3 regions of the Micromonospora sp. GCM10011542 genome follow, and region 3 is predicted to be linked to each of the others. Evidence: riboswitches for the same ligand, from Rfam matches in the RefSeq annotation. Region 3 holds a riboswitch; each other region holds the start of a gene.

Region 1 (7,156 bases), on a different contig from region 3:
GAGTGGGCCGAGTTCGGCGTACGGGTCAACTGCGTCAATCCGGAGCGCACCGCGACGCCGATGCGGACGCGGGCCTTCGGCGACGAGCCGGAGCACACCCTCCTCGCGGCGGAGACCGTCGCCCAGGCTTCGGTGGACGTGCTGATCTCCGACCTCACCGGTCAGGTCATCGACGTACGCCGGGCGCCGGGTGGGGTGCCGACCCCGCGGACGCCGGAACAGACGGACGCGGCGACCAGCACGGCCGCCGGCTGACCGTCGGACATCAGTCGGCCACAACGGCGGGGAACGGAGCAACATGCGTGGTGCACTGATCAGGAAGCTGATCGCACGGTGCCTGAGTACCGGTCTGGCGGTCCTCGCGTTCCTCGTGGTCGCGTTGACCGGTGCGACCCTGTGGGGGCTGCTGCTGGCGGTGGCCGCCCTCGCGGCGGCCGGCTGGGAACGGCGCGTGCGGCCCGGCGCCGACACCGTCGCGGAGACGACGCTGATCGCCGCCGGGATCCTCGTCGGCTACGCCCGCCGGCTCGACGCCGGGTTCGACCCTGTGCTGGTCGCCACCGCGCTGGTGCTGCTGGGCCTGGTCCTGCTGGTCGGGCCGCTGCGCGACGCCGGCAACCTGGAGATCCGGGTGGCCAACCTGCCCGTGCGGGCCTGGACGCCGCTGGTCGCCGAGCAGCTCGGCACCGCCCTGATGGGGCTGCTCGCCGTGGTCGCCGGGGCAGCGGCGCTGGTCCTGCCGGCCGCCGTCGCCCTGGTCGCCAGCCTGCTGGTCGCCGCTGGCGCGGGGGCCGTGGCGGTCGACCTGGCCCGGCGGCGGTTCCGGCCGGCCGCCGGCGGCGGACCGGTGGCCCGGGCGCTGCGCCAGCACCAGCCGGAGTTCGTGCTCTACTTCTCCGCCCCGCCCGGCTCCGAGTACCAGGTCACCATGTGGCTGCCGTACCTGGAGCGGATCGGCCGGCCGTTCGTGGTCCTGCTGCGCGAGCCGGAGTTCCTGGCCCCGATCGCCGCCGCCACCACGGCCCCGGTGGTCTACTGCCCCACCCTGCGGGCGATGGACGAGGTCTTCGTGCCGAGCCTGCGGGCGGCGTTCTACGTCAACCACGGCGCGAAGAACAGCCACTGCATCCGGTTCACCCAGCTCACCCACGTCCAGCTGCACCACGGTGACAGCGACAAGGCGCCGAGCGCCAACCCGGTGTCGGCGATCTTCGACCGGATCTTCGTGGCCGGCCCGGCGGCGATCGACCGGTACGCCCGAGCCGGGGTGGACATCCCGGCCGAGAAGTTCGTGGTGGTGGGCCGCCCGCAGGTGGAGTCGATCGAGGTGCGCCAGGAGCCGGTGCGCGGCCTGGCCCAGCCGACGGTGCTCTACACCCCGACCTGGACCGGGCACCACGCCGACGCCGACTACTGCTCGCTGCCGGTGGCCGAGAAGCTGCTGCGGCGGCTGCTGGAGCGCGGCGCGACGGTGATCCTGCGCGCCCACCCGTACACCGCGCAGAACCCGGCCTCGGCCCGCCAGCTCGGTCGGCTGACCGAGCTGCTGGTCGCCGACCGGGCCAGCACCGGGCGGCAGCACGTGGTGGGTGCCGCAGCCCGGGAGCTGAGCCTGGCCGAGTGCGTGAACCGGTCCGACGCGCTGGTCTCGGACGTGTCCGGGGTGATCTCCGACTACCTCTACTCGGGCAAGCCGTACGCGGTCACCGACATGGGCGACGAGGGCGACCGGTTCACCGAGCACTTCCCGCTGGCCGGGTCGGGCTACGTGCTGCGCCGGGACATGTCCAACGTCGACGAGGTGCTGACCGCCCTGCTGGACACCGATCCGCTGGCCGAGGCCCGCTGGCTCACCCGCCGCCGCTACCTGGGCGACTTCCCCGCCGAGTCGTACGCCGAGGGGTTCCTGGCCGCCGCCCGGCGGGAGCTGGCGGCGACGCCGGATCAGGCGACCGAGCGACAGGCACCGTCGCTCTCCCCCACCGCCTAGCTCAGCGGTACGTCTCCAGCAGCGCCAGCACGGCCGCCGGGTCCTGCAGGTGCGCGTTGTGGCCGAGCCCGGGCAGGGTGACGACCGGTACGCCGAAGGCTCTGAGCTGGGCGTCGGTGACCATCGGGTCGTGCTCGCCCCGGGCCAGCAGTACGGGCGCGTCGGTCGCCGCCAGCAGCGCGGCCAGGTCGGGCGCACCCACGGCGAACGCGGCGGGGTCCATCGCCAGCCGCCATCGGCCGTCAACCTGCCGCAGCCCGGCGTCCACCGCCGGGTGGTCCGGCGGGAACAGCCCCTCCAGCCCGGACACCCGCAGGTAGCGGCGGGCCGCCTCATCGCGGCTGGCGAACCAGCTCACCGGGCGGGCGGCGAGCTCGCCGGCGCGGGCAAGTTCGGCCGGCGTCCAGACCGCCTTGATGCCCAGCCCGACCACGGCGTCGACGGCCACCCCCGCGTGGCGGGCGGCGAGTGCCAGACCGACCACACCGCCCAGGGAGTGCCCGAGTACGACCACCCGGTCGGCGACGGCGAGGCCGTGCGCGACCCGGTCGGCGATCCCGGCGAACGAGTACTCCGGCAGCGACGGCGACCGGCCGTGACCGGCCAGGTCCGGTGCCAGCCACCGCCCGCTCCACCGCTCTTCGAGCAGTGGCGCCCAGGGCGACCAGACGTCCCCGGTCGCCCCCATGCCGTGCAGCAGCAACAGGACCGGCTCGCCGCGCAATTTCTCCGCCACGGCCGCAGTCTGTCATGACGCGCACCACCCCGACCACCGGCGATCGCCCGGCCAGACTCGGATCTACGCACCGTCGGTCCATCGTGGAGGATTCGTCACCAATCACCCGGCGTACGGGTTCGTCGCGCTCCGGACCGCCCGCGACGGCAACGGGCGCCGACCCCGCGCAGGGGGTCGGCGCCCGTTGGGCCTCGTGCGTGACTCAGGCGGAGTAGCCCCGGGTGGTCATCCAGTTGGCCAGGTCGATGGTGCTGATCCAGTAGGACGGGTCGGCCGGGTTGGCCGAGTCGGCGATCCGCACGGTCCGGCCCTCGTCCTTGTAGCCCACCACGGCGATGTAGTGCCCGCCGCCGTAGGAGTGCCAGTTGCCGTCGGTGTCGGTGGCGTCCCCGACGATATTCGCCACCACGCCGCGACCGTCGGTGATCGCCCGCACGACGTCAGCCTGGAGCCGGTCCATCTGCGCCGGGCTGGGCGCGTTCGGGAACATCCGGGTCCGGTACGGCGAGCCCTTGACCTCGGCGTTGAGCACCCGGGTGGTGTCCTCGGCCGAGTTGGTGCCCATCTCGGTGGTGCCCAGCTTGGCGCCCAGCTCCTCCTGCGTGCGATCGATGCCGGCAGCGCTGAGCGCGTTGCGGGTGGCCGCCGGACCGCAGTTGTAGAAGGTGTTCTGCGCCTGGTAGTCGTACTTCAGCAGCTTGGACGCCGGCGGCTTCGGCGGCGCGGGCTTACGGGTCAGGTCCGGGTCACCGCTGGTCTTGGCGGCCCGGGAGGCGCTGGTCGGGGCCGGCACGGCGGTGGCGGGCGAGCCGCTGGTCGACGCGGACGCGGCGGCACCCGCCCCGCCCATCGCGGCGGCGTCGCTGCGAAGTTCGGCGGCGACGGTGGTCGCGGTCTGACGGCCGATGGGCGCGTCGTCGGCGTTGGCGAGCAGGGCGCCGGTGGTGGACGCGAGAGCCAGGGCCGCGGCGGACGCGGCGACGATCTGGTACGGGCGCTCGCTGGCGAGACGACGCAGCTGACGCTTGAGAGTGTGCTTCACGGGGTCCTCCACGGGTTCGGGGCGAGAGCGGCGCACCAGGGCCGGGTCGGGATCCGGGTAGGCGGCAGCGCGCGGACCGTGGTCCGCGCGGGTGGTGGCAGCTCAGGTGCACGCCCGGCCGGGCCGGGCTGGAAGGGCGGTGACCCGGGGGGTCAGCTCACCGTCACCGGACGAATGAGCGGGGGTACCGCGACGCCGTGGAGGCGGGGGAACAACCGGGGGGTGGAATGGTGCTGCACGGAATGGAACTCCTTCCGGAACCGCCTACCGGGTTAGCTGACGGATTCGGGCGGGAAGATCGCCCTACCGCGGGCCGTGGCTCGCGGATTCACCCCGGACGTACCTGGGTCCCCGGCTCGTAGATCACGATTAAGCGGGTCGACGCGGCGTCGCCTCTTGCGATCGGTAACCGCATCGGACGAGCGAACACTACTGGTCCTCTCCCGCGCTGCCAAGCCAGGCTCACCTGCGTAAACCTGAATTGGCGCGGCAATTTTTACGCGTTTCGCCGCTGACGTGACTCGATGGGACAAGCGGTTACGGCGGCACCCGGGGTCGACAACCGGACAGCCGGCCGGCAATGACGCCGCATTCGCGTGAGGATTACGCCCGGCCGTGCCAGGTGCCCGTTTCGGTGTCGTGTGACCCGGCTCACGGCATGGTTGGGACGATTTCGGTCTGCGTACCGCAGGTCGGGACCGATCTTCGGCCGGGCGACCCCGGCGCCTGCCCCCTCAACATCAGGCGATGACAGTCAGCCCACCCGGGCCGGACGCCAGCGGGCCGCGGTCGCCGGGCGGGCCGCCGTGGTGGTGGCCGGCCGGATCGGCACCCGGACCGGTCGCAGCCGGGCCGCCGCCGCGTACGCCTCCTCCGCGAGCGCGCGAGCCGCCTCGGCGGCCACCTCGGCACTCCGCCACGCGGCCTGCTCACGCTCGGCCGCGGCGCGATGCGCGAGCAGCTTGCCGTCCCGGATCGCGCGACTCAGCAGCGCCTCCTGCTCGACCGGGTGCCGCCGGGGATCCCACCCGTTGCGGTGCGCGAACACGTCAGTGAGCTGACGCATCGAGAGGTCACCCCGCCAGTGCGCCGCCATCGCCGCGCGGTGCAGGTACCGCTCCCGGGCGGCGTACTCCGTCGGGGTGCGGGGCGTGCGGGGGCTGGGGAGCGCACCCGCGCCAGCGAACCGGCGGGCGGCGCGTTCCGCCTCGTCGTACCCCACCCAGGCCCGCTCGGTCGCCTCCTGAGCGGCCAGCCAGTCGGCGCGACGTCGTCGGGCGGTCTGCGCCGCGCCGGCCGCGGCGACGGCCACCTCCTCGGCGTACCGGCGCAGGTCGGCCGCCTCGACGGCGGCGAGCTCCCGGGCGGTGGGCGTCGGGGCCGGGTCGACGGCCGGCCGGTCCCGCTCGGGGCGAGCGACCAGCACGGTGAGCACGGTCAGGGCCAGGAGGAACAGGGCCGACCAGATGGCGGCGGCCTGCGGAACCTCGGTCAGAAACTGGTAGAGGACGGTCTCCATGGTCGGCACCTCGGGGGAAGAGCGCTGCGGTGGAAGCCGCACGGCCGCCGGGACCGCCGCGGCGCGGGCCACGGCTCGGCGGGGCGGGGTGCGGAGATGGGTGATCGACAGGCGCGGTGGCGGGGCGGGCCCCCGATGACTCAGCGCGCCGGCGGGGCCCGGGAGGCCCGGGTGGCCGGATCGGCGGTACGCGGCAACCACCGTGCCGCGATGCCGGCGGCACCCTCGGCCAGCCCGGCGGCCTCGACGGCGGGCGCCGCCGCGTGCGCGTCGGGTGACGTCGGCGAGCCGGCGTGGCTCACAGCGACCGGGGTCGCCTGGCTCACGGCGACCGGGGTGGCGTGGTCGACCGCGACCGGGGTGGCGTGGCTCACGGCGATCGGGGTGGACTGGCCGACGGCGATCATGGCCGCCTGGTCGGCGGCGCCGCACGGGACGACCCACCCGGAGGACGGCGGGCCCGTCGCCCCGGCCGAGATGTGCGGCGGGCCGGCCTGGGCCGGCGCAGCGGCTGACGCACCGGCGCCGAGGGCCAGGGCGGCGAGCACGGCCAGGCTGGTCAGCAGCCGCGTCGCCCAGCGCGCCACCCACCACAACGGACAGGTGAGCGCGACGGGAGGCACGGCCCCACGCTACCGCCGGCGCCGGCCGCACGCATCGACGCCGGGCGTGTCGGCTGTCGCCGCGCCGGGGCTCCGGTCCAGCATGGACGCGATCAGCGCGAGTCGACGCGTACCCGTCGCCCGTCGTCGACCGCATCGTCGTCGACCGTGGCGGCCTCATCGATCACGGCGGCGTCAGTGACCACGGCGTCAGTGACCGCGGCGTCAGTGACCGCGGCGTCGTCGCCGGTCCGCGGTCGCGGGATGCCGCCGCCCGGCGGCGCCCCGCCGCGGCGAGGTGCGAGCCGGCGCATCAACGGCGTCTCCACGTAGCGGTGCAGCAGCCCGGCCAGCACCAGGGTCAGCAGCAGGAAGCCGAGCACCACCGCCGGACCACGCCAGCCGGTGAAGCCGACGCCCAGATTCCCGGACCAACGCAGAACGGCCGTCATCACCAGGACGTGCACCAGGTAGAAGGCGAACGACACCTCACCCAACCAGATCAGCGGGCGGGACCGCCACGGTGAGGACCCGCCACGGACGTCCGCGTCGGCCGCGGCGGTGATGACCAGCAGGTACGCCGCCGCGAGCAGGGCCGCCCACAGCTCCGCGCGGACCCACTGCGCGGCGGCCACCCAGACGACCACGAAGAGCACACTGGCGACACTCAGCCGAGGGCCCCGCCACCAGCCCCGACGCATCAGCTCAGCCGCCGCCGCGCCCATCCAGAACTCCAGCGACCGCACCGGCGGGAAGATCTGGGCGAACCACCACCGGTTGACCTCCGGCACCAGCGTCTGGGCCGGCCAGAGCGCGAGGATCAGCAGCGGCACCGCGACCACCACCGCCCACAGCGCCCAGGGCCGGGCCCGGCGCAACAGCGGCAGCGCCAGCGGCAGGCAGAGGTAGAAGAAGAACTCGCAGGACAGCGACCAGCTCACCGTGTTGACGCTGTAGAACCAGCCGGACCGCGCGTCCCACGCCTGCAACAGCAGCAGGTTCTCCACCGCGACGGCCGGGGAGATCGGGTCGGCGAACCAGAGGGCGACCAGCAGCGCTGCGGCCCAGAGCACCAGGTGGTTCGGGTAGATCTTGGCGAATCGCCGCCGCCAGAAGGACCGTTTCCGCTCGCCGTCCCGCGCCGACCAGACCAGCACGAAGCCGCTGAGGATGAAGAAGAACTCCACTCCGGACAGGCCCAGGGCGAACACCTTGTCGACCACCGCCCGGTAGTCGGGCTCGACGATGATCCCCATGGTGGCGACGT
Region 2 (7,156 bases), on a different contig from region 3:
GAAGCCCGGGCCCGCGCCCACCCGTGGGCCGGGATGTGCAGGTCAAACGCGTGGAGACGAGGTGCGGGGATGAGTCGTCCCGGTACACCCGGCGGACAGCCGGTTACCCAGCGAGCCCCCGAGCGGTCGGCCGCGCCGACCGACCCGGCGCAGGCGTACGCCGAGTTGGTCGAGGGCAACCAGCGTTTCGTCACCGGTGCTCCGCGCCATCCCAACCAGGACGCCGGACACCGGGCTGCCGTCGCCGACGGGCAGCACCCGTTCGCCGTGATCGTCGGCTGTTCCGACTCCCGCCTCGCCGCCGAGATCATCTTCGACCGCGGGCTGGGTGACCTCTTCGTCGTCCGCACCGCCGGCCACACGGTCGGCCCCGAGGTGCTGGGCAGCGTGGAGTACGCGGTGACCGTGCTCGGCACCCCGCTGGTGGTGGTCCTCGGGCACGACTCGTGCGGCGCCGTGCAGGCGGCCCGGGAGGTGGCCACCACCGGCGTCGTGCCCCCGGGACATCTGGGCGCGGTGGTCGACGCCGTGCTGCCCGGCCTGCGCCGGGCCGCCGCCGAGGGCGTGCACGACATCGACGGCATCGTCGACATCCACATCGCACAGACCGTCGAGGCGCTGCTCGGTCACTCACCCGTCCTGGCCGACGAGGTGGCCGAGGGACGGTGCGCGGTGGTCGGGCTGTCGTACCGGCTCGCCGCCGGCGTGGTGCGGCAGGTGGCCGCCGTGCCGGCCGGCACCACCGCGCTGGACGTGCCCACCGACCCGGCCGCGTCCGCCGCCTGACGCGTCGAGGGCCGCCCCGCGTTCTGCGGGGCGGCCCTCGACGCGTTCGTCCGACGTCAGAGCAGCGACATGTGCACGTGGTCGGTGTGGTTCGACGGTCCGCTGTACGACTTCCAGCCGGTGGCCGGGAACCAGATCTGCCGGTTCCAGATCACGTAGTAGATGCCCAGCCGGTCGGCGTTGCGGATGAGGAACGCGGCCAGGTTGTTGCCGTACGTCCGGGTGTCGGTGTTGTGCCACGGGCGAAAGCCGCTCTTCTCCAACGACCAGTCGCAGGCGCGGCCCTTCGGGTGCTCCCACGGGCCGCCAGGGCGGTAGCAGCCCGCGAACCGGTTGAAGCCGGCCCGCCGGACCTCCTTGTAGGCGTGCAGGGTCCGCGGGGTGATGGTGCCCGAGGTGGTCGGGTCGTCCACCGAACGCGACTCCGGCCGCCAGTCGCCGTCGGAGTCGCGGCCCGGGCCGATCCGGGCCACCGGCGAGGTGGCCGCGACCAGACCGCCGGTGAAGCCCTGGCCGCCGACCAGGGCGAGCGCCTTGTCCGCGTCGTGCTTCTGCTTCGCGATCAGAGCGGCCTGCTTCTGCTGCTCGCGGACCTCCGCGTCGAGGGCCAGCTTCGCCTGCTCGGCGCGGGTCTTCACCGCGTTGACCTCGGCCAGCTTCTGCTCGTTGACCATGTTCAGCTCGTCGAGTGCGGCGGCCCGCTGGACGAACGAGTCCGGCGTGCCGCTCTCCAGCAGCATCGCCATCGCGCCGACCCGGCCGGTCCGGTACGACTGGGCGGCGATCTGGGACACCTGCGGGGCGAGCGCGTCGAGGTCGGCCTGGGCCCGTTTCACCTCGAGCGCGAGCTGGAGCTGCCGTTTCTTGGACTTGTCCAGTTTGGACTGGGCCGCCAGGTAGGCGCGGTTGGTCTGCTCGATGACGTCGTTGAGCAGCTGGGGCTCGCCGTCCTCCTCGTGCCCGGAGGGCGTGGGGGTGTTCGGGGCGGCGTGCGCCGGGAGGGGTCCGGCGAGCACGGTCAAGGCGGCGAACACGGCCACCACGGGCGTCAGCCAGCGGCGTAGGGGTGCCGTCACTCTGTTCCCTTCCGTCGACCGCCGACCGGGTTAGCTGACGGGTTCGGGGCGGAAGTGGCCCCTACCGCTGTTGCGGATTCACCCCACGTACCTGGGTTCCCGGCTCGCCGCTTGGCGATTGGGCGGTGGCACCGCAGGCGCCGCTGCGCGCCTTCGGCGGTAACCGGCAGCGAGGTTACCCGAGAGTCCACCCGCAGAGCTACGTCCGGATGCCTACCAAAAGTGTCATTTCGCCATGGCGCTGAGTGACCAGTGACGCGGTTCTCAGGGCGGACGCCCGACCCGGTCACGCTGAGGAGTGTCACCATGCCGTATCCGTGCTCCTGTTCGGCTCCGGCCACCCGGCGGTGGCGGTGGACGATGGGCCGCGCGCCGGGTCGACCCGGCCCGCGCGAGGGGTGCTCAGCGCGGCCAGCGCCTCCGCCCGCTCCGATGCCGGCCGGCTGGTGGAGGGGGCGTCGCCGGCCGGCGCGGACCCGTCCCGCCCGGCTGCGGTCACCACCGCCGCCAGCCCGGTGGTCAGCGGGACGGCGGCGATCAGGCCGAGCGTGGCGACCCCGCTGCGCACGATCTCCTGAGCCAGGAACTCGCTGGTCAGCATCTCCCCGATCGGCCGCGAGTCGGCGGTGAGCAGGAGCAGCAGCGGTAGGGAGGCCCCGGCGTACGCCAGCACGATGGTGTTGACCGTGGACGCGATGTGTGCCCGGCCGACCCGGGTCGCGGCCCGGTAGAGCTGCAACCGGGACAGCCCGGGGTTCGCGTGCGCCAGTTCGGTGACGGTGGCCGCCTGGGTGACCGTGACGTCGTCCAGCACGCCCAGCGAGCCGATGATGATGCCGGCGAGGAGCAGCCCGTGCAGGTCCACGTCGGCCTGGAACATCGACAGCGTGGTGGCGTCCTCGCTGCCGAAGCCGGTCAGGTGGGTGGCCGCGGTGGCGATCGTGCCGAGCACCCCGGTCAGCACCAGGCTGCCCAGGGTGCCGAGGACCGCTACCGAGGTCTGCGCGGTCACCCCGTGCGTCAGGTAGAGCACGACGAACATGATCAGGGCGGCGCCGACCACCGCGACCAGCAGCGGCGACCGGCCGGCGCTGATGCCGGGCAGCACGAAGGCGAGCAGGATGGCGAAGCTGGCGGCCAGCCCGGCGAGCGCCGCCAGACCGCGCCACCGGCCGAACGCGACGATGGCGACGGCGAAGACGACCGCCAGCCAGACCAGCGGAGTGCCGCGCTGGTGTTCGGCGATGTTCCAGCTGCTGCTGGCCGGGTCGGTGGGGTCGGTCAGCTCGACCAGGATGATGTCGTCGCCGGCCTGCACCCGGGGCGCGCCGGGGCCGGCCGGTACCGGTGCCTCCACCTGCTGACCGGCCGCCGGCCCGTCGTCGACCCGGACGCTGACCGTGCCGCACGGCCCGGCCGCGGCTCCCGGCGTCCCCTCCGGGGCCGGCGGGCAGGGTTCGGTGACGATCCGGGTGACCGTGCCGTGGTAGCGCGGAACGTTGGCGCCACCGTCGGTCGACGGGGTGCCGCCGCGCGGCCAGAGCACCAGGGCGGCGAGAACCGTGGCGACGAAGAGGGGCACCACCGTCGCGACGAGGATCCGTCGCACCCGCGGCGGGGCGGACGGAGCGGGACGGGTGTGGTCGGCGCCCAAAGCGAATTCTCCCAACGGATCCGGTGCGGGGTACGTGCCGGCGGGTCGGTTGGTTCACCGCCTCCGTGGGAACGCGGCACAGGACGCGCCGGATCGCTGCGCGACGACGGATCGGTGACACACCGTGAGGGATCGGCTCGGCCGTCCGCCGGCTCCGCCACGCGGTGGCGGTGTCGGCGCCCGTCGGTTCGGGCGCGGCGGGTGGTACGGCATCCGGAGGGTCATCGTCGGGAATGGTAACCAGCCCGAACCCGGGTCGCAGGTCGCGCCGGGGTGTCGGGAGCCGATCGGTCAGCCCCGCTTCATCAACCGCCCGACGGCCGCCATCATCTCGCTGGCCATCTCGTCGGCCCGGCCCTCGGCCGCACCCTCGTGCATGCAGTGCCGGGCGTGCCCGTCGAGCAGCCCCAGGGCGACCTTGTCCAGCGCGGCCTGGATGGCGGAGATCTGGGTGAGCACGTCGATGCAGTAGCGGTCCTCGTCGACCATCTTCTCGATGCCCCGGACCTGCCCCTCGACGCGGCGGAGCCGCGCGAGCAGCTGGTCCTTGCTGGCGGTGTACCCGCGGATCGGAGTGGGTGCGGTCATGTCGACCAGGATAGCGTACCCCTGGGGGGTATGGTACGGTCCTCCTTGGGCCGGATACCCCCACCGGGTACCGGTAAGTGATCGAGAAGCGGTCCGTCTCCGATTTACCCCCTGGGGGTATAGGCTGGAGGCGGTGGAGGGAGTTCCGATGGTCACCACGACGTACCAGGTGCAGGGCATGACCTGTGGGCACTGCGTGAGCGCGGTCAGCAGCGAGGTCGGCGCCATCGCCGGCGTCACCGACGTGCAGGTCGATCTGACCGCCGGCCGGGTCACCGTCACCAGCGAGGCCCCGCTCGACCCGGCGTCGGTGCGCGCCGCCGTCGACGAGGCCGGCTACGACCTCGTCGACGCGTGACGGAGACCGGGGTGCCCCGATGAACACGGCGATGAAGCTCAGCGGCTTCGCCCTCGGCCTCGCGGCGGTGTTCGGAGCGGCGTACGGGGTCGGCCAGGTCGCCGGCCCCGTCGCCCCGATCGCCGAGGCGCGCCACGACGCCAGCGCCGCCACCGGCGACGCCGCGCACGGCGCCACCGAGGGCGGGCACGACGACGCCACAGGCGGGCACGGCGACTCAGCCGGCGACGCCGTCGAGCGGTTCCCCGGCGGCCTGCTCGTCTCCGAGCACGGCTACACCGTCGAGCCGGTCGCGGCGCCCGCCGACCAGTTCGCCTACCGGATCACCGGCCCGGACGGCCGGCCGGTCACCGCCTTCGACGTGGCGCACGACAAGCGGATGCACCTCGTCGTGGCCCGGCGCGACCTCTCCGGCTTCCGCCACGTACATCCCGAGATGGCGCCGGACGGCACCTGGCGGGTGACCTCCCCGTTGGCCGGTCCGGGCCAGTGGCGGGCGTTCGCCGACTTCACCCCGACCGGTGGGGAACCGCTGACCCTCGGCGTGGACGTGACCGTCCCCGGCGCGCTGACCGAGCGACCGCTGCCCGCCCCGGCGACCAGCACCACGGTCGACGGCTACACGGTCACCCTGGCCGGCGCCCCGCGGCCCGGCCGGACCTCGCCGCTGACCCTGACGGTCAGCCGAGACGGCGCACCGGTCATCGACCTGGAGCCCTACCTGGGCGCGTACGGCCACCTGGTGGCGCTGCGCCAGGGGGACCTCGCGTACCTGCACGTGCACCCGGACGGCACGCCCGGCGACGGGCGGACCCGACCCGGGCCCGCGGTGACCTTCTTCGCCGAGGTCCCGTCCGTGGGCAGCTACCGGCTCTACCTCGACTTCCGGCACGGCGGCGCGGTGCACACCGCCGAGTTCACCGTCACGACCGACGGGAGCCCACGATGACCACCACCAGTAGGCCGCTACCCGAGGCGCCGAACCGCATCGAGCTGGCGATCGGCGGCATGACCTGCGCGTCCTGCGCGGCGCGGATCGAGAAGAAGTTGAACCGGATGGACGGGGTGACCGCCACCGTCAACTACGCCACCGAGAAGGCCACCGTCCGGTACGCCGACGACGTGACGCCGGACGACCTGATCGACACCGTTCGCCGCACCGGCTACACCGCCGTGCTCCCGCCCCCACCGGCCGCCGTCGAGCCGACCGTGGAGCCGGCGGACGAGCTGCACGGCCCGCGTACCCGGCTCTGGGTGTCAGCGGTGCTGACCGTGCCGGTGGTGCTGCTGGCCATGGTGCCGGCCTGGCAGTTCGACTACTGGCAGTGGCTCTCGCTGACCCTCGCGGCCCCGGTCGTGGTCTGGGGCGGGCTGCCGTTCCACCGGGCCGCGCTGATCAACCTGCGGCACGGCGCCGCGACCATGGACACCCTCGTCTCGCTCGGCACCCTCGCCGCGTTCGGCTGGTCGCTCTGGGCCCTCTTCCTGGGCGACGCGGGCCTGCCCGGGATGACGCACCCGTTCCGGTTCGACATCACCCGCACCGACGGCGCCGGCGCCATCTACCTGGAGGCGGCGGCCGGGGTCACCGTGTTCATCCTGGCCGGCCGCTACTTCGAGGCCCGCTCCAAGCGCACCGCCGGGGCCGCCCTGCGCGCCCTGCTCGAGCTGGGCGCCAGGGACGTCGCGGTGCTGCGCGGCGGAGTGGAGACCCGGATCCCGGTGGACCAGCTCGCCGTCGGTGACCGGTTCGTGGTCCGCCCCGGCGAGAAGATCGCCACCGACGGGGTGGTCGACGAGGGCACCTCGGCGGTGGACGCCAGCATGCTGACCGGCGAGTCGGTGCCGGTCGAGGTCGGCCCCGGCGACGCCGTGGTCGGCGCCACGGTGAACGCGGGCGGCCGGCTGGTGGTCACCGCCACCCGGATCGGCGGGGACACCCAGCTGGCCCGGATGGCCGAGCTGGTCGAGCAGGCACAGAGCGGCAAGGCGGCCGTGCAGCGGCTGGCGGACCGGATCTCCGGCGTCTTCGTGCCGATCGTCATCACGCTGGCCGTCGGCACGCTGGGCTGGTGGCTGGGCACCGGGTCGGGGCCGACCGCCGCGTTCACCGCCGCGGTGGCCGTGCTGATCATCGCCTGCCCGTGCGCGCTGGGCCTGGCCACGCCGACCGCCCTGCTGGTCGGCACGGGCCGGGGTGCCCAGCTCGGCGTCCTGATCAAGGGGCCGGAGATGCTGGAGTCGACCCGGCGGGTGGACACGGTGGTGCTGGACAAGACCGGCACGGTGACCACCGGCCGGATGACCCTGGTGGACGTGGTCCCGGCGGCCGGGGAGGACGGCGCCGAGCTGCTCCGGCTCGCCGGGGCGGTGGAGGCCGCCTCCGAGCACCCCATCGCCCGGGCGGTCGCCGCCGGTGCCGCCGAGGCCGGCGCGCTGCCCCCGGTGACCGACTTCGCGAACGTCGAGGGGCTCGGCGTGACCGGGACGGTCGACGGGCGCGGCGTGCTGGTCGGCCGGCTCCGGCTGCTGCGCGAGCGCGGGTTCGACGTACCCCCGGAGGTCGAGCGGACGGTGACCGACGCGCAGGCCGCCGGCCGGACGGCCATGCTGGCCGGCTGGGACGGCCGCGCCCGCGGCGTGCTCGCGGTCGCCGACGTGGTGCGGCCGACCAGTCGGGCGGCCGTGGCGGGG
Region 3 (7,156 bases):
GCCTGCCCATCACGGTCGGGGTGGCGCGGACGAAGTTCCTGGCCAAGGTGGCCAGCGGGGTGGCCAAGCCCGACGGGCTGCTGGTCGTCGCGCCCGAACGCGAACGGGACTTCCTGCACCCGCTGCCGGTCGAGCGGCTGTGGGGCGTCGGGCCGGTCACCGCCGCCAAGCTGCGCGAGCGGCGGATCCACACCGTGGGCGACGTGGCGCGGCTGGGCGAGGCGGCTCTGGTGTCGCTGCTCGGCGGGGGTGCCGGCCGGCACCTGCACGCGCTGGCGCACCACCGCGACCCGCGGTCGGTGCAGGTGGGCCGGCGGCGCGGGTCGATGGGCGCACAGCACGCGCTGGGCCGTGCCCCGCACACGTCGGCCGACCTGGACGCCACCCTGGCCGGCCTCGTCGACCGGGTCACCCGCCGGATGCGAGCCGCCGGCCGGTCCGGGCGCACGGTGACGCTGCGGCTACGGTTCGGCGACTACGCCCGGGCCACCCGCTCGCACACCCTCGTCAAGGCCACCGCGGACACCGTGCCGCTGCTGGCCGCCGCACGGGCGCTGCTGGGGGCCGCGCTGCCTGACATCGACCGGCGGGGCGTCACGCTGATCGGCGTCTCGGTCGCCAACCTCGACGACAACCCGGTCCAGCCGGAGCTGCCCTTCGACCGCGATCCGGGCGCCGAGCTGGACGCGGCGGTCGACGCCGTCCGGGACCGGTTCGGCTCGGCCGCGCTCACGCGCGCGGTACTGCTCGGCCGGGACCCGGGCGTCGAGATGCCGCTGCTGCCGGACTGACGCACATCCACGGCCCCGGCACACCGGCGGCGACCTGAGCTGAAAGGCACATCACAGCAGGTGGCGGGTTTAGCCCCGGGCATGTTGGGTGACTGTGCAGGGAATCAGCCTGACAGGGGGGACCACCATGTCCGAGGACAGCAGCAATCGACCGAGCCGCCGCACCGAGCGTCCCGCGGACGTGACGGACCCGCTGCTCTGGCAGCTGGCCGTGGACGTGCTGAGCGCCCACGAGCCGGACGAGAACGGCGCCTGCCGCAACCTGCTGTGCGCCGGCCAACCCTGGCCGTGCGCCGCCCGCAGCAGCGCCGAACAGTCGCTCCGGTTGGCACGCGGCTCGACCGAGACACCCGCGACGGCCGACGGGGGCGAGGGCGCCGCCACCGGCTCCGGCTGGTCGGCGGAGTCGGTGCCGGCGGCACGACGCAACCGGGCGGCCGGCTCCGCGTCGTCGCGTCGCGGGTCCGGGGCGACCGCCTCGGCGGCCTGACGCCGCAGACCGCGCCCACCACACGGGCGCGTCCGACGTCGTCGCACACACGAAACGCCCGACCGGTATCCGGTCGGGCGTCCGTGTGCCGTGCGTCAGAGGCTGAGCCGCTGACCCGGGAAGATCAGGCCCGGGTCGGCGCCGATCAGCTTCTTGTTCTGCTCGTACAGCGCCTGCCAGCCGCCGGCCACCCGCTGCGCCTGAGCAATCTGCGACAGGGTGTCGCCCGGCTTGACCAGGTACGTCGAGCCGCCGGCCGGCGCGGTGCGCCGGTGACTGCGGGTCGCCGGCTGGTCGTCGCGCGAGGACCGCTCCTTCGGCTTCGAGGTCGAGCCGGACTTCGACGTGGACTTCGACGACGAGCCGGAGCTGGTCGACGACCTACCGGACGAGCCGGACGTCGACCCGCCCTTCTTGCCGCAGGTCGGCCAGGCACCGATGCCCTGCCCGTCGAGCACCTTCTCGGCGATCGCGATCTGCTCGCCACGGGTGGCCAGGTCGGCCCGGGCGGCGTACTTCTTGCCGCCGTAGCCGGCCCAGGTGCTCTGCGAGAACTGCAGACCGCCGTAGTAGCCGTTGCCGGTGTTGATGTGCCAGTTGCCGCTGGACTCGCACTGGGCGATCGCGTCCCAGTTGACGCCCGCCTGGGCCGGGGCGGCCGGGCCGAACAGGGCGACGGCGCCGGTGACCGCGCCGACGGCCAGGGCACCGACGGCGACGCGGCGGGTGGTGACCCGTCGGTGACGGGGAACGTATTCAGTTGCCATCTGAGCTTCCTCCACGCCGGCGAGGTCAGCTGTCGGGTTCGGGCCGAGGAGCCCGGCCGCGCGATGGCGGCTTCACCCCGAGGTGACGTGCACCGAGGAACTTGGGTCCCCCGCTCCTGCCCGGTTGACTGGGTTCCGACGGCCGGCGGCAGGATTTGGCGTTACCGGTCGCGGTGTCCACGTTGGCGGACCCGACCGACGTTAGGCACCGTCGGTGACGGTCGCCCACTGCCTGTGAACTTCTTCACCAGCCCCCGCGCGGAGCCCGGCGTAGCGGTTGCGGACCGCGCGGGACTGTGCAGTGACCACGATGGACCGATTCTGATCAGGCCCGCTGCGGCCCACCCGTCCGTCGTCGCGGAGGCGTTCCGGTTCACCCGACCCGGGCACGAGAACGTCGCCGGAGTGCGCCACCTGGCCCGCCGTCGAGGGCTCCGGCCGAGTTGGCATCGGCCGGCGGGAGGCGCTCCCCCGCCGGCCGATACGTCTGGATCAGAGGGTGCGGGCCAGCCGGTCGGCGAGCGCCCGGGTGAACCGGGCCGGGTCGGTCAGCTCGCCGCCCTCGGCGAGCACCGCCAGCCCGTAGAGCAGCTCGGCGGTCTCGGTCAGCGAGCCGGTGTCACCGCCCTGCTCGTGAGCCTTGCGCAGGCCGGCGATCAGCGGGTGTCCGGGGTTGACCTCCAGGATGCGCTTCACCTGCGGGATCTCGTGGCCCATCGCCCGGTACATCTTCTCCAGGGTCGGGGTGAGGTCCTGCGCGTCGCCGACGACGCAGGCCGGCGAGGTGGTCAGCCGGGACGAGAGACGGACCTCCCGGACCCGGTCGGCCAGGGCGGTGCCGAGCCAGCCGAGCAGCTCGGCGAAGTCCTGACGCTGCCGTTCCCGCTCGGCCTCGGCCTCCTGCTTCTCCTCCGCGGTGTCCAGGTCGACCTCACCCTTGGCGATGGAGCGCAGCGGTCGGCCCTCGTACGCGCCGACGCGCTCGACCCACACCTCGTCGACCGGGTCGGTGAGCAGCAGCACCTCGTGGCCCTTGGCGCGGAACGCCTCCAGGTGCGGGGAGTTCTCGATGGTGGTGCGGGACTCGCCGGTGGCGTACCAGATGTCGCTCTGGCCGTCCTTCATCCGCGCGACGTAGCCGGCCAGATCGGTGGGCTCGGCCAGGTCGTGGGTGGAGGCGACCGACAGGATCTCCAGCAGGGTTTCCCGGTTGTCGGTGTCGTCGATCAGCCCTTCCTTGACCACCGCGCCGAACTCGGTCCAGAAGGTGCGGTAGCGCTCGGGGTGGTTGGCCTTCAGGTCCTTGACGGTGGTGAGGACCTTCTTCACCAGGCGACGGCGGACGATCTGGATCTGCCGGTCCTGCTGGAGGATCTCCCGAGAGATGTTCAGCGACAGGTCGTGCGCGTCCACCACGCCCTTGACGAAGCGCAGGTAGTTGGGGACCAACGCCTCGCAGTCGTCCATGATGAACACCCGCTTGACGTAGAGCTGCACGCCGCGGCGGCCCTGCGGGGAGAACAGGTCGAGCGGGGCGTGGTTGGGGAGGAACAGCAGCGCCTCGTACTCGAAGGTCCCCTCCCCCTTCATGTGCACGATCTCCAGCGGGTCGGCCCAGTCGTGGCTGACGTGCTTGTAGAACTCGTGGTACTCGGCCTGGTCGACCTCGTCGCGGGGCCGCGCCCAGAGCGCCTTCATCGAGTTGAGCGTCTGCACCTCGCTGGTGGCGTCCGCGCCGTCGGCGCCGGGGCGCTCGACGCGCATCCGGATCGGCCAGGCGATGAAGTCGGAGTACCGCTTGACGATCTCCCGGATCGTCCACTCGGCGGTGTAGTCGTGCAGGTTGTCCTCGGCGTCGGCCGGCTTGAGGTGCAGGGTGACGGCCGTGCCCTGCGGCGCGGTGTCGACCGCCTCGATGGAGTACGTGCCCTCGCCGGTGGACTCCCAGCGGGTACCGCCGCTCTCGCCGGCCTTGCGGGTCAGCAGGGTGACCCGGTCGGCGACCATGAACGCGGCGTAGAAACCGACCCCGAACTGGCCGATCAGCTCCTGCGAGGCACGGGCGTCGGCGGACTCGCGCAGCTGGCGCAGCAGCTCGGCGGTGCCGGACTTGGCGATGGTGCCGATCAGCCCGACCACCTCGTCGCGGGTCATCCCGATGCCGTTGTCCCGCACGGTCAGCGTGCGGGCGTCCCGGTCCACCTCGATGGCGACGTGCAGGTCGTCGGTGTCGGCGGCGAGGTCCTTGTCGACCATCGTCGCCAGCCGCAGCTTGTCCAGCGCGTCGGACGCGTTCGAGATGAGTTCCCGCAGGAAGACGTCCTTGTTCGAGTAGATCGAGTGGACCACCAGCTGGAGGAGCTGACGCGCCTCGGCCTGGAACTCCAACGTCTCGGTCCGGTTGCTCACACCGTCTCCCTTCTCGGCTCATGCGGATGTTCGCGGAAAGGATACGAGCCGTCACGGGGTGGGTCGCGTCCGCGTCCGGGTCGTATTCCCGATCCGGGTCGCACGACGGGTGATCTGGCTGACTTTGCTAAACAGAAGTCAGACGGATACGGTTCCGGTCATGAAGATCGCTGGAACCACCGCCCTCGTCACCGGCGCCAACCGTGGCTTCGGCCGGCACCTGGCCGCCGAACTCCTCGCCCGCGGCGCGACCGTCTACGCCGGCGCCCGGAACCCGGACAGCGTGGACCTGCCCGGCGTGACGCCGGTGCGACTGGACATCACCGACCCCGCCTCGGTGGCCGCCGCCGCCGCGCTCGCCGGGGACGTGACGCTACTAATCAACAACGCCGGCACCGAGACCGGAACCGACCTGCTGGAGGGTGACCTGGAGCTGGTTCGGCTGGAGATGGAGACCCACTACCTGGGCACCCTGTCGATGGCCCGGGCATTCGCCCCGATCATCGCCGGCAACGGCGGCGGCGCGATGCTCAACGTGCTCTCCGCGCTGTCCTGGGTGAGCTTCCCGGCGGTCGGCGCGTACAGCGCCGCCAAGTCGGCCGAGTGGGCGCTGACCAACGCGCTGCGCGTCCAGCTCGCCGAACGCGGCGTCCGGGTCGCCGGCCTGCACGTCGGCTACATGGACACCGACATGACCGCCGGGGTCACCGCCCCGAAGTCCGACCCGGCGCAGATCGCCCGGATCGCCGTGGACGGCATCGAGGCCGACGCGTACGAGATCCTCGCCGACGACGTCAGCCGGCAGGTCCAGGCCGGGCTGGCCGGCGGGGTGGCGGCGCTCTACCCGCAGCTTCCCTGACCCCGGGCTTGAGGGATCTCCACCGCTGACGGTCCTGGTCGGACGGGGTGGGCGTCCGCGCCCACCCCGCCCGACCGCCCGGATCAGCTGGCCTGCAGCGTCACGTCGTCCACGACGAAGCTGGTCTGCAACGAGGAGTCCTCGGTGCCGGTGAACTTCAGGACCACCGTCTGGCCGGCGTAGCCGGCCACGTTGAACGTGCGCTGGACGTAGCCGGCGGCGGCGTTGAGGTTCGAGTACGTCGCCAGGGTGGTGCTGCCCACCTGCACGGTGAGCTTGTCGTACGCCGTCGAGCCGGTGGTCTCGGCGGTGTCGATGTGCAGCCAGAACGACAGCGTGTAGCTGGCGCAGCCGGCCGGCACGGTCACCGACTGGGACAGCGTGTCGGTGTGGGTGCTGCCGTACCCGTCCAGCCACGCCTTGTACGACCCGGTCCGGGCCGGCTGGCTGCTGGAGTTGGTGATCACTCCGGAGCTGGCGGTCCACGGGGCGCTGCCACTCTCGAAGCCGCCGTTGCCGATCACCTGGCCGCCGGCGCAGCCTCCGGTGCCGGTCACGGTGAGCGTGAAGGTGGCGCTACGGGTGACCGAGCCGGTGCCGGTGACCGTGATGGTGAAGGTGCCGGTGGCCGCGGTCGACGACGCGCTCACGGTCATCGTGGCCGAACCGCCGGAGGTCACCGACGAAGGGCTGAACGACACGCTCACGCCGCTGGGCGCGCCCGAGGCGGAGAGCGCGACCGACTGAGCGGAGCCGGCGGTGGTCGCCGTGCTGACCGTGGCGGTCGTGCTGGCGCCGCGCGCGACGCTGCGCGAGGTGGGGCTCACCGCGACGGAGAAGTCGTTGGTCGGCGTACCGCCGCCCACGGCGAGCTGCCACAGCGCGTACGCGACGCCGTCGGCGGACCGGTTCAGCACCGTCGCGCTGACGTTGGCCGTGGTGTCGCACGAACGGTGGTAGCAGGGGTCGTAGGCGGAGTTCGCCGTGCCGCCCCACTTGGCCGCCTGCGCGCTGGTCTTGCGGGCGCTGGCCCCGGCGGCGTAGCCGGAGGTGGGGATGCCGCCCTGCTGGAACGAGTAGTCGTCGGAGCGGCCCTGGCCCTCGACGTTCTCCTCCGGTTGCAGGCCCAGCGAGTCCCAGTACGCCTTCAGCGGCGCCGCCGTGGTGGAGGTGACCCGGTTGATGAAGTAGCCGCCGTTGGTCGAGCCGACCATGTCGAAGTTGTAGTAGCCCTTGATGTAGCCGCGCTGGGTGGCGCTGAGCGAGTTGACGTAGAACTCGGAGCCGTTGAGCCCCTGCTCCTCGTCGGTCCACCAGGCGAACCGGACCCGCTTGGTCATGGTGGGGTTCTGCGCGGCCAGGACCAGCGCGTTCTCCAGCAGGGTGGCCGAGCCGGAGCCGTTGTCGTTGATGCCCGGACCGGCCGAGACGCTGTCCAGGTGGGCACCGAACATGACGACCTGGTCGGCCGGGCCGCCGGGCCACTCGGCGATGAGGTTGTTCGACGGGTACGTGCAGGAGGAGCAGTACTGCTCGGTGATCGTGTAGCCGGCGGACTGGAGTCGGGTCTTCACGTAGTTGACCGAGGCGGTGTAGCCGGCGGAGCCGGCCCGCCGGTTGCCGCCGTTGCTGGTGGCGAGGGAGTTGAGTTGGGTCAGGTGCGCCTGGACGTTGGTGACGGAGATGTCCGGCGCCGCCAGGGCGACGGCGGGCGCGGCGATCGGCCTGGCCACTGCCGTACCGGCCGTGGGTGACGCGACCACCGGCTGGGCGGCCAGCGTCACCGTCATCCCGGTGAACACGGCGAGCGCGATGCCCGCGCTCAGCGTTCTGCCTCTCA

Evidence for each region. A riboswitch is a leader RNA that binds a small molecule or an ion and turns the genes downstream of it on or off. The one in region 3 is predicted to bind cyclic di-AMP.
Region 1: linked by a shared signal. The riboswitch ahead of ACFOW4_RS01000 (C39 family peptidase) and the one ahead of ACFOW4_RS26950 (transglycosylase family protein) in region 3 are both predicted to bind cyclic di-AMP.
Region 2: linked by a shared signal. The riboswitch ahead of ACFOW4_RS23305 (coiled-coil domain-containing protein) and the one ahead of ACFOW4_RS26950 (transglycosylase family protein) in region 3 are both predicted to bind cyclic di-AMP.

Annotation. Positions count from the first base shown of each region.
Region 1 is NZ_JBHSBO010000003.1:89,074-96,229, reverse strand. Features, by position in the region: gene ACFOW4_RS01015 (SDR family NAD(P)-dependent oxidoreductase) at 1-255, shown strand, start outside; gene ACFOW4_RS01010 (CDP-glycerol glycerophosphotransferase family protein) at 299-1,990, shown strand; gene ACFOW4_RS01005 (alpha/beta fold hydrolase) at 1,992-2,726, opposite strand; gene ACFOW4_RS01000 (C39 family peptidase) at 2,929-3,768, opposite strand; cyclic di-AMP (ydaO/yuaA leader) riboswitch at 4,015-4,154, opposite strand; gene ACFOW4_RS00995 (hypothetical protein) at 4,523-5,287, opposite strand; gene ACFOW4_RS00990 (hypothetical protein) at 5,428-5,910, opposite strand; gene ACFOW4_RS00985 (acyltransferase family protein) at 6,003-7,156, opposite strand, start outside.
Region 2 is NZ_JBHSBO010000058.1:528,811-535,966, reverse strand. Features, by position in the region: gene ACFOW4_RS23310 (carbonic anhydrase) at 70-786, shown strand; gene ACFOW4_RS23305 (coiled-coil domain-containing protein) at 843-1,862, opposite strand; cyclic di-AMP (ydaO/yuaA leader) riboswitch at 1,867-1,997, opposite strand; gene ACFOW4_RS23300 (YibE/F family protein) at 2,164-3,516, opposite strand; gene ACFOW4_RS23295 (metal-sensitive transcriptional regulator) at 3,808-4,104, opposite strand; gene ACFOW4_RS23290 (heavy-metal-associated domain-containing protein) at 4,253-4,462, shown strand; gene ACFOW4_RS23285 (hypothetical protein) at 4,482-5,411, shown strand; gene ACFOW4_RS23280 (heavy metal translocating P-type ATPase) at 5,408-7,156, shown strand, end outside.
Region 3 is NZ_JBHSBO010000062.1:46,270-53,425, reverse strand. Features, by position in the region: gene dinB (DNA polymerase IV) at 1-791, shown strand, start outside; gene ACFOW4_RS26955 (hypothetical protein) at 919-1,281, shown strand; gene ACFOW4_RS26950 (transglycosylase family protein) at 1,377-2,048, opposite strand; cyclic di-AMP (ydaO/yuaA leader) riboswitch at 2,048-2,219, opposite strand; gene htpG (molecular chaperone HtpG) at 2,541-4,457, opposite strand; gene ACFOW4_RS26940 (SDR family oxidoreductase) at 4,618-5,316, shown strand; gene ACFOW4_RS26935 (M28 family peptidase) at 5,400-7,156, opposite strand, start outside.